DNA from 2 places in the Rummeliibacillus sp. SL167 genome. Region 2 is predicted to be linked to the other one. Evidence: riboswitches for the same ligand, from Rfam matches in the RefSeq annotation. Region 2 holds a riboswitch; the other holds the start of a gene.

Region 1 (5,349 bases), on a different contig from region 2:
CTTATGGATTGATGATGGATGATTTTAAAAAATGATCACAAATAAGGGGATGGTTGAGTTATGATGCAGACACCACTAGTATTAACAGATTTTATCAAGAGAGCAGAACGTTATTTTCCAAAGAAATTAATCATTTCACGAACAGCTGAAAATACGATCCATCGCTTCACATACAAAGAATTTGGGCAACGTACTCGAAAATTAGCACATGCGTTGACCAAATTGGGGATGAAAAGAGGAACGAGAGTGGGTTCCTTTGCATGGAATCATCATCGACACTTAGAAGCTTATTTTGCTGTTCCTTGTGCAGGAGCTGTCCTCCATATGGTTAATATACGTCTATCCCCAGAACATATTATTTATATTATCAATCATGCAGAGGATGAAATATTATTAGTGGATGGGGATTTGTTTCCATTAATAAAGAAAGCGATTCCATTATTGAAATCTGTGAAACATATTGTGGTCATGCAAGATGGCCTGGAACTACCTGAATCAGCACCAGATAATATTCATTCATATGAACAGTTGATAGCCGATGCAGAAGAATATGAGTTTCCAGAAGATTTAGATGAAAATATGCCAGCGGGAATGTGTTATACGAGTGCAACTACAGGATTTCCGAAAGGTGTTGTTTATACACATCGCAGTATAGTGCTGCACAGTTTAGCACTTGGTTTAGTAGATTCATTTGGACTTCACGAGAATGATATAGCAATGCCTGTTGTCCCTATGTTCCATGTCAATGCATGGGGAATACCATTCGCAGCTGTTAATTTTGGCACAACTCAAGTATTGCCTGGACCTATGTTCACACCCGCGTTGCTGTTAGATCTAATCGAGCAAGAAAAGGTGACCTTAACGGCGGGTGTACCTACGATTTGGCTAGGCGCATTAAAAGAATTAGAAGAAAAACCAAGAGATATATCATCCCTGCGTGCCATTGTTTGTGGTGGATCTGCATCACCAAAAGGACTCATCAAAGCCTTTGAGGAAAAATATAAAGTGCCATTTATCGTAGGATACGGGATGACGGAAACAACGCCAATTGTCAGCCTGTCTACTTATACATCTGAAATAGAACAATGGTCAAAAGAAGATAAACTAAATATTCGTGCAACCCAAGGTTTAACAGTACCATTAATCGAAACACGCATTGTAAATGATGATGGAGATGCTCCGTGGGATGGTAAAACGATGGGCGAGTTAGTCATAAGAGGACCATGGATCGCGGATAAGTATTACAATGATGAAAGAACCGCGGAAGCATTTAAAGATGGCTGGTTATATACAGGTGATATCGCGGTGATCACACCAGAGGGTTATATTAAAATAACTGATCGAGTAAAAGATCTTATTAAAAGCGGAGGAGAATGGATCTCTTCAGTGGATCTTGAAAATGCTTTGATGACACATGAAGGGGTGTTTGAAGCCGCAGTGATTGCAGTGCCAGATGAAAAATGGCAAGAAAGGCCACTTGCCTGTGTAGTTCTAAAAGATGGGAGCACAGCAACAAAAGAAGAGCTTTTTTCCCATTTAGAAGGACAATTTGCTAAATGGTGGATACCTGATGATATCGTTTTCTTAAAAGAGATTCCCAAAACATCTGTAGGAAAGTTCTTGAAAGCCAAACTTCGTGAGGATGTAAAAGGACGTAAACCATGATAGATTATGTATGCATTCATAGATTTATCCCACCTTTAACGGGCAAGTAAGATCCCCATCTCAAGATATAGAGAGAAACGAGAAAGATAGATGGGGGATGAAGAAAACCCCCACTGATGGAAGCTTCACTCTATTAGGTTTTTCAGATATCTACAATAAGAAAAAGAGCATTTCAATGAAAGTTTCAAAGAAATTGCTCTTTTTGCGTGTAAACCGTCTATTCTTCTATCAATTTATTAAAATGAAGGCGCTTATTTAATAGCATCATCACAGGAATACCTACAGCCATGACTGCAAATTCACCAGCCGCGCAAGTAAGCCATGTCAATAAGAATGGTTTAAGTGCAAATGGGATATCTCCCACAAGTTGGATCTCTATGGCGATTAGGAACATCATAATCGTAAATACGATCGTATTAAAGATCATACGTGTTGCCTGTCCTTTAATAAAGCGAGCTGACCAAATAGTAATGGCAAGCGATAAGATCGATTGCCCAACACCAAATGCTAAATCATACATACCAAGCGGTGAAAACAGATTGGCGATGAAGACTCCTAAAACAATACCTATCATATACTTTTTGTTAAAAACAACAAGATGATTGAACATTTCTGATAGACGAAATTGTATAGCATTGTAGCCAAAAGGTTGGACAAGCATTGTTACAGCAATATATAGTGCTGCAATAATCCCGTTGATAACCATTGATTTTACTTTCAATTTTTAGTTCCCCCTAGTTTTTTTACGTGGGATGGTTTCGAACCGCGATATTGTTAGAAATAAATTTACATTGTAAATATATTAAATGGAAATGTCAAATCATATTTTTGAAAATAGAAATGTATAACGCAGTAGATTGTTTAAAAGATTCACAAAACGGACACATTTTATAAAATGTATGGAGAATCCTTATAAACAAGCATTTCATCGCAGTGAAGCGTTGAAGTTCAACGCGATAAACTAATTTAAACATTCATAATATTATTGACGGTTATAAAAGTCTTCTGTAATAATTACTGTGTTTAGTTACTAAAAGAATAAGAGACAACAAGAATTTGAGGGGGATATTATGAAGAAAACGAAAAAGTACGCATTGCTTTTGATGACAACTATCATCGTATTAGCTTTAGCTGCGTGCGGTAGTAAAAATAATTCGTCATCTGATACAAAGGATTCTAATGCAACAGAAGGCAAAACATATAAAGTCGGAATTACACAAATTGTAGAACATCCATCATTAAACCAAGCTACAAAAGGTTTTAAAGCGGCTCTTAAGGATGCAGGATTAAAAGTTGAATATCAAACTGAAATCGCTCAAGGGGATCAAAGTGTTAATACGACAGCTGCCAATAACTTGGTAGGAAGCGGCGTCGATCTAATCTTTGCTAACTCTACACCAAGTGCACAAGCGGTAGCTGCGGCAACATCTGATATTCCAATTGTTTTCACATCGGTGACAGATGCAGTTGGTGCAGAACTTGTAAAATCAATGGAAAAACCAGGTGGTAATGTAACAGGTACGGTTGATACACATCCTGATGCTATTCCAAATACAGTTAAATTTTTATCAGAACAATTAGGTGCTAAAAAAGTAGGAATGGTGTTTAACTCAGGTGAACAAAACTCTCGTGCACAAGTAGATATTGCGAAAAAAAAAGCAAAAAAAGCGGGCATCACAATTGTTGAAGCGTCAGCATCAACATCAGCAGAAGTAAAACAGGCGACAGAATCATTAGTTGGTAAAGTGGATGCCTTTTATATCATTACTGATAATACAGTTGTGTCAGCTCTTGAGTCAGTACTAGACGTAGCAAATGATAAGAAAATTCCTGTAATGGTAGGGGAACTTGACTCTGTAGCACGTGGTGGTCTTGGAGCATATGGCTTTAACTATTATGATATCGGTTATGAAGCAGGTCAAAAAGCAGTGGAAATCTTGAAAAATGGTAAAAAACCAGCAGATATCCCTGTTGCATATCCTACAAAATTAAAACTTGAAATCAACAAAACAACAGCAGATAAAATTGACGTAGACGTCAAAGATGAATGGAAAGCAGAAGTAGTTAAATAGATAGGAGATGATTCTTTATGTTTACAGCAATTTTCGGCTCAGTCGAGCAAGGGATCATCTATGCAATCATGGCACTCGGAGTGTATATTACATTCCGAGTGTTAGATTTTCCTGATTTAACAGTAGACGGTAGCTTTGTAACAGGTGCCGCAACAGCAGCAACAATGATCACATTAGGATACAATCCGATCATTTCCACAATATGTGCAGCATTGGCTGGCTTTGCTGCTGGTTCCATTACAGGTCTTTTGCATACGAAGGCAAAAATCAATTCACTATTATCAGGGATCTTAATGATGATTGCTTTATATTCGATTAATTTACGAATAATGGGGCTGACAATAGATACAGCTGTTGGACGACCCAATATTCCACTTGCCAATTCCGATTCATTATTCACAGCATTCTCTGAATTCTGGGGAAAACTAGGAATCGATAAAGCTTTCAATGGTATGTTATCAAACATGGGAGTTGAACATGTTCCAAATACTTGGGGCACAGTTTTCATCATGTTTATTTTGACTTTTGCGATTAAGTTTGTCCTTGATTGGTTCCTCAAAACAGAAATTGGTTTAGCTATTCGTGCAACAGGTGATAATGGCAAAATGATCCGCAGCTTTTCTGCAAACACCGATACATTAACCATCTTAGGCTTGGGGTTATCCAATGGTCTAGTTGCACTATCAGGCGCTTTGATCGCACAATACGGTAAATTTGCAGATGTTGGTATGGGCATTGGGATGATTGTGATTGGATTAGCTTCTGTTATCATCGGTGAAGCTATTTTTGGTACCAAAACAATTGCTCGTACAACGTTTGCTGTTATTTTCGGAGCCATTATTTATCGAATTGTTCTTGCACTAGCATTGCAAGTTGAATTTTTAGATACAGGTGATATGAAGCTAATTACGGCTGTTATAGTAGTGATCGCGTTAGTTATCCCAACTTTAAGAGCAAAGCAAAAAGAGAAATCCCGCATAGCTAAACGCCGTGCTGAACATGCTAGAGCAGTGAAACAGGAGGGGAAGAGGAGTGCTTAAATTAGAAGGGATCAATAAAATCTTCAACGAAGCGACACCCGATGAAAAAATTGCTTTAGATAATATTCATTTAGAGTTGAAAACAGGTGATTTTGTCACTGTTATTGGTAGTAATGGTGCTGGTAAATCTACGATGATGAATATGATTTCAGGGGCCTTAACACCAGATCTTGGGAAGATTGAGATTAATGGCAAGGATGTCACTAGACTGCCAGAACATAAACGGTCGCATTTTATCGGTCGTGTATTCCAAGATCCAATGGCAGGTACAGCGCCAACAATGACGATTGAGGAAAACTTAGCAATCGCTTATTCACGTAATCAAAAAAGAACGCTTCGAATAGGTGTAGATAAAAAGCGCCGAGAATTTTTCAAGGAATCATTAGAAACATTGCATCTTAATCTTGAAAATCGTTTAAATGCCAAAGTTGGTCTGTTATCTGGTGGAGAACGCCAAGCTCTGTCATTATTGATGGCTACCTTTACAAAACCAAATATCCTTTTACTAGATGAACATACAGCTGCTCTCGATCCATCAAGAGCAGAGTTAATTACTAATTTAACAAAACAGC
Region 2 (5,349 bases):
AGATATTGCTTGCGTAAATCCTTCTACGCCCACTAATTGTGCTCCGTATTTTTTAGCCATTTGACCATAATTACTTGTTAATGATTGAGCAGATTTTTTACCTTTTATATCTTCAAAAGATTTAATTTCATTATTATCTTTATTGACGATTAACACCGCACCTGATTCGATGTATGGATCAGAAAAATCGTATTTTTTTTGACGATCTGGTTGAATACCTACTTGGTTTGCAATCATATCGAATCGTTTGGCATCAAGTCCAGCAAACATGGCGTCCCATTGTGTTTCTTTAAATTCAGCCTTTACACCTAAACGTTTTGCTACTTCTGTTGCAATATCAACATCGAAGCCAGTAAGCTTGTTTGATTTATCATGGAATGTGAAGGGTGGGTAAGTGCCTTCTGTTCCAATTTTTAAAACGCCTTCTTTTTTAATCGTATCGTACAAGTCTGTTGTTTTAGACGTTGAAGATTCCTTTTCATCTTTGTTGTTGTTTGAGCCACATGCTACAAGAACTAAAGTTAATGCAATTAGCAGTGACATAAGCGAAAAATATTTTCTCATAGTAACCTCCGAGTATTCTGATAGGATTTATAAAAAATCAATGGTTATCGTATCATTAATCTCTATGATTGTCAAAAAAATATGAATCTCGGCGTGTTGATGAGGGAAAGATAGGATGAATTATTGCTGAGGTGACAATAACGGATGGCAAGGTAACGATTCTCTTTGCTAGTTCACCATCATTAGAATCTTGCTGTGAATTGCATGTATTTATAAAAATTTTTAATATTTGTATGAAAGATTTGAGACCACTGAAAACTATCTTTTCATTGATAAGAAACTATTTTTTCTTTGATGATGAGTCAAAAGGTGATTTTTCTCCTATCTTTGAAAGCACATCGACTTTTTCAGTGGTGTCAATGGATGATAAATTGCATTTCAGACAACTCTATACGAGGTTTCACTTTATTATTTGTTGTTTAATTTTTTGAAGGATCGTTTCTAAAGAGATGACAACACCTTTATCATCTTTATACATAATATGTTCGGGCTTAAAATGGACAGGAGAATCGATGCCGGCAGCTGCACCAATACGAAATAGTCCCTTTCGAAGAGTAATAAGGTAATTTACTACCCTGTATTTTTTTTCATCAATGACCAATGCCTTTTGTAAATCAGGATCGGTAGTGGCAACTCCAACTGGGCAGGCGTTGGAATTGCATTTCATTGCTTGGATACAGCCTATTGTAATCATAAATCCTCTAGCGATATTGACTAAATCTGCTCCCATTGCGAGAGCAATAGCAATTCGATCGGGTGTAAACATTTTGCCGGAAGCGATAATTTTAACTTGATGTCGAACCCCATATTTTGTTAATGTTGCCACAACAATTGGCAATGCCGATTTAATTGGTAGACCAACACTGTCAATTAGTTCTTGGTAGGAGGCTCCGGTACCACCTTCGCCGCCATCAACGGTTATAAAGTCCGGTCCTTTTCCAGATTCTTTCATATATTTTGCTAATTCTTCAATACTGTCATTTCCACCCACAACAATTTTCATACCAACTGGTTTACCAGTATGATTTCTAATTTTTTCGATAAAGTCACACATCGTTTTTATATTATTAAACTGATGGAACCGATTTGGACTATCTACTGAATGATAGGGTTCTACTCTTCGGATCTTTGCCACTTCAGGTGTCACCTTTTCAGCATCAATATGTCCACCTCGTGCTTTGGCACCTTGAGCGAGCTTGAGTTCAAAGGCCTTGATCTCTGGGATTTCACTTTTCTTTTTTAGCTCATCCCAATCTACTTCTCCATTTTGATCTCGAATACCGAATAATCCAGGCCCAATTTGCATAATGATATCAACCCCACCTTTTAAATGATAGGGAGAAAGACCACCTTCACCTGTGTTCATCCATGTTCCTTTCGCTAAAGCCAATCCTTCCGATAATGTTGTAATCGCTTGATTTCCTAAGGAACCATAACTCATCGCTGACATTCCAATAAGGCTTTTTACGACAAATGGATGTTTGGTTTTAGAACCGATGACAATGGCATCATCATCATGTAATAAATAGGCAGATGACTCCTCATCCTCCCATTTTTCTTCTCGCTGTGAAAATAGTGGATCTTTCAATAAAATATATCGTTTTGTTTTGACTTTTACGTATTGATCCAATTTTAATTCTTCCGTTAACTTAGGAAACATATCATTACGAACATAAAAACCTCCTGTTTCAAAATCACGTTTTGAGCCAAAGGCAGCAACTTCTCTCATATATTTTGCTCCTTTTACAATATGCTCGTAGTCCAATCGTGAAAATGGTTTGCCTTCAAGATCTGTGTTAAACCAATATTGACGCATTTCAGGACCAATTTTTTCAAAAAAGTATCGGATTCTGCCGAGGGCTGGATAGTTTCTTAAAACGGCATGCCGTTTTTGATTTCGATCAAATACCATCATATATACTAGAAAAATAACAATAGTGATCATAACGATTGCTATTATAGTGAATCCAATAATCACGAGTCGATCTGCAATATTCATGAAAAGCCCCCTAAAAATTCATCTATCTTTATACTTAGCACTAATCTTGTCGAAATTTATAGCATTTATTCAATGGATGTGAAACATTGGATGCTAAAAGATATACGTACAACCTTGATTTACTGATAATAGAAAGATAAAATGAATACTATAATTAAACCCATTGAACTTATCCGCACAGTATTCTCTACTTAGTGCTTGTTTTTGAACTGGTGGAGATCTCACTTGCGAGGAAAATTGCATACGCTACAGAGGTTCTAGCTACCCTCTTAAAAAAACTAAGAAAACAGTACTTTTCTTAAGGTGCTGTTTTTTTATCCCGCATTAACGGGCAGTAAGACCCCCATCTCAAGATATAGAGAGAAACGAGAAAGATAGATGAGAGATCAACTGCCCGTAAGATTGGTTCGGGCGGGCAAGATGTTGGCCCCTCAGGTGTTGCCATAGGACGTGGCGCTTTTAACCTGAGTTCTTTTATTTCAGTGGGGCTGAAGAAAACCCCCACTGATGAAGTTTCACTTTATAAGGAGTTTTGAAATATGTATGACTTTGAAATTATCGATCAGTTACAAAAGATAGATGAAGATATTGATCGAAAGCAATTGAAATATCATTCGAAACGAGTGCTCGTTAGCAAAGAATTTACTTTTGATGCCGCTCATCATCTACACTGCTATGAAGGAAAGTGTAAAAATCTGCATGGTCATACGTATAAAGTTGTATTTGGTATCAGCGGATTCACAGATGATCGAGGTTTAACGATCGACTTTAATGATATAAAGAATATCTGGAAAGAAAAAATTGAAATTCATTTGGATCATCGCTATTTAAACAAGACACTTCCTCTAATGAATACAACAGCAGAGAATATCGTAGTTTGGATTTACGAAAAAATGGCAGAAGCTTTGCACAAGAAAAATTTAGGCAATGATGCTCGTGTTGAATTTGTACGTTTGTTCGAAACACCGACGAGCTATGCTGAAGCTAGACGGGAGTGGATGGAAATTGAGTAAAATTCCCGTGATGGAGATCTTTGGTCCCACCATTCAAGGTGAAGGAATGGTTATTGGTCAAAAGACAATGTTTGTTCGTACAGCAGGTTGCGATTATTCCTGCTCTTGGTGCGATTCTGCTTTTACGTGGGATGGTACTGGGAAAGAGCAAATTGTGCAAATGTCAGCTGAAGAAATATGGGATGAGTTAAAGCATATTGGAGGAGATGGTTTTTCGTTTGTAACCATTTCGGGAGGAAACCCTGCTTTATTGAAAAACCTCAGTGATTTGATATCTTTATTAAAAGAAAAAAATATACAGATCGGTGTAGAAACCCAAGGAAGCAAGTGGCAGGAATGGTTTTATGAAATAGATGCACTAACTATTTCTCCTAAGCCCCCAAGTTCAGGGATGAAAACAAACTTTGCGGTTCTCGATGAAATATTCGCAAAATTGAAAAGGGGACAGAATGATCACCAAGTTTCACTGAAAGTTGTTATTTTCAATAATGAGGACTATGAATTTGGTAAACAGGTTCATCATCGTTATCCAGATGTTTCTTTCTATTTTCAAGTTGGAAATGCTGATATTACTACAACTGATCATTTAAAGTTAGTCCATAAACTTTTACAAAAGTATGAATGGTTAATCGAAAAAGTTCTTTCGGATGATGATGTGACAAACGTGAAGGTACTTCCTCAATTACATACATATATATGGGGGAATAAGAGAGGCGTATAAAATAGGGTTTGTCGGTTTTTTCGTATAAACAAGAATGGATAAATGCCCCTTTTATCGTGTATCAAACAGGCAGTATGACTCAAGTAATGGGCAAAAGATAGGTAATGTGATAACTGCTTGAAAAGATCAAATGTTTTAACCTAACCCTGGTAGAGGATAAGGAAAAGGCTACACGAGATGAAGTTGCATTAAGCTATGCTGAATCGAAAGGAATGTAAGAATTGAATATTTTTAAATTAGTGAGTGGGTTATTGGGTGCCACATTATTAATGTGTTTTGACTTCTATCAGCAATGGACGATATGGAAAGCCTTTCCAAATATCACTTGGATGATAGTAGGGTTCGGATTATTATTGTTTAGTGTATATACGCCAGCGATCAAAGATAGAATGATGCATTTTTATGTCGAAGTGGCGGTGATGACTTATTTGATCGTATTAATGTTTATCTTGCCGTTAGCAGGCGGTAAGTCTTCTGTTGGTTTCAGTGTAAAGGAACCTTTTTTGTGGATCGTGATTTTATTAACAATATGGCAACTTGTGGCATATAGAAAACGAATTCTTCGACAATTGAAGGACCATCAAAAAAATGAAGCATGAAGTGGAGATTTTGGACTGTTCGTTTGTCTCACAGTATTGATATAGTCAGACATTACCTCAAGATTTGAGTAGTAGGTTTGGAATCAACTGGCTGTAAGCTTTGATTGCTTCAAAAAAACTAGTTTCCGTCTATGAAGTTGCTCTTTAATTGAATAGTGTATAAAAACTAATAAAATTTCATGCGTGTTGATTTTACAAAAATTAGAGATGTTTGTTTGGTGTAATTTTGAAAAGCTCTGTATTTTAGCGTCATTTATAACGATTGGAGCGGAGGATTGCTCGACTCCCTCTTAAAATGTTGTTATATCAACGTTTGCTAGAGTTTTTTCGTGTGAAAAAATTTTTTTCTTGGTCAAGATAGAGTGAGAACTAGTTTGATATTTCCATTTGTTTAAATAAATAACAATGTTAGTGTACGCTCCCGCGGGAAAAGCGAATAGATGAGACCCCGTA

The links. A riboswitch is a leader RNA that binds a small molecule or an ion and turns the genes downstream of it on or off. The one in region 2 is predicted to bind preQ1.
Region 1: it holds a riboswitch for preQ1, as region 2 does, so the genes downstream of both, FEZ13_RS12160 (QueT transporter family protein) here and queD (6-carboxytetrahydropterin synthase QueD) in region 2, are expected to answer to the same signal.

The regions. Positions count from the first base shown of each region.
Region 1 covers NZ_VCBM01000002.1:154,065-159,413, forward strand. Annotated here, with positions in the region: gene FEZ13_RS12155 (long-chain fatty acid--CoA ligase) at 61-1,665, shown strand; gene FEZ13_RS12160 (QueT transporter family protein) at 1,883-2,371, opposite strand; PreQ1 riboswitch class I at 2,394-2,438, opposite strand; gene FEZ13_RS12165 (ABC transporter substrate-binding protein) at 2,736-3,737, shown strand; gene FEZ13_RS12170 (ABC transporter permease) at 3,755-4,777, shown strand; gene FEZ13_RS12175 (ABC transporter ATP-binding protein) at 4,770-5,349, shown strand, end outside.
Region 2 covers NZ_VCBM01000001.1:838,700-844,048, forward strand. Annotated here, with positions in the region: gene FEZ13_RS03790 (amino acid ABC transporter substrate-binding protein) at 1-564, opposite strand, end outside; gene FEZ13_RS03795 (FMN-binding glutamate synthase family protein) at 965-2,563, opposite strand; PreQ1 riboswitch class I at 2,809-2,851, shown strand; gene queD (6-carboxytetrahydropterin synthase QueD) at 3,103-3,576, shown strand; gene queE (7-carboxy-7-deazaguanine synthase QueE) at 3,569-4,297, shown strand; gene FEZ13_RS03810 (hypothetical protein) at 4,519-4,896, shown strand.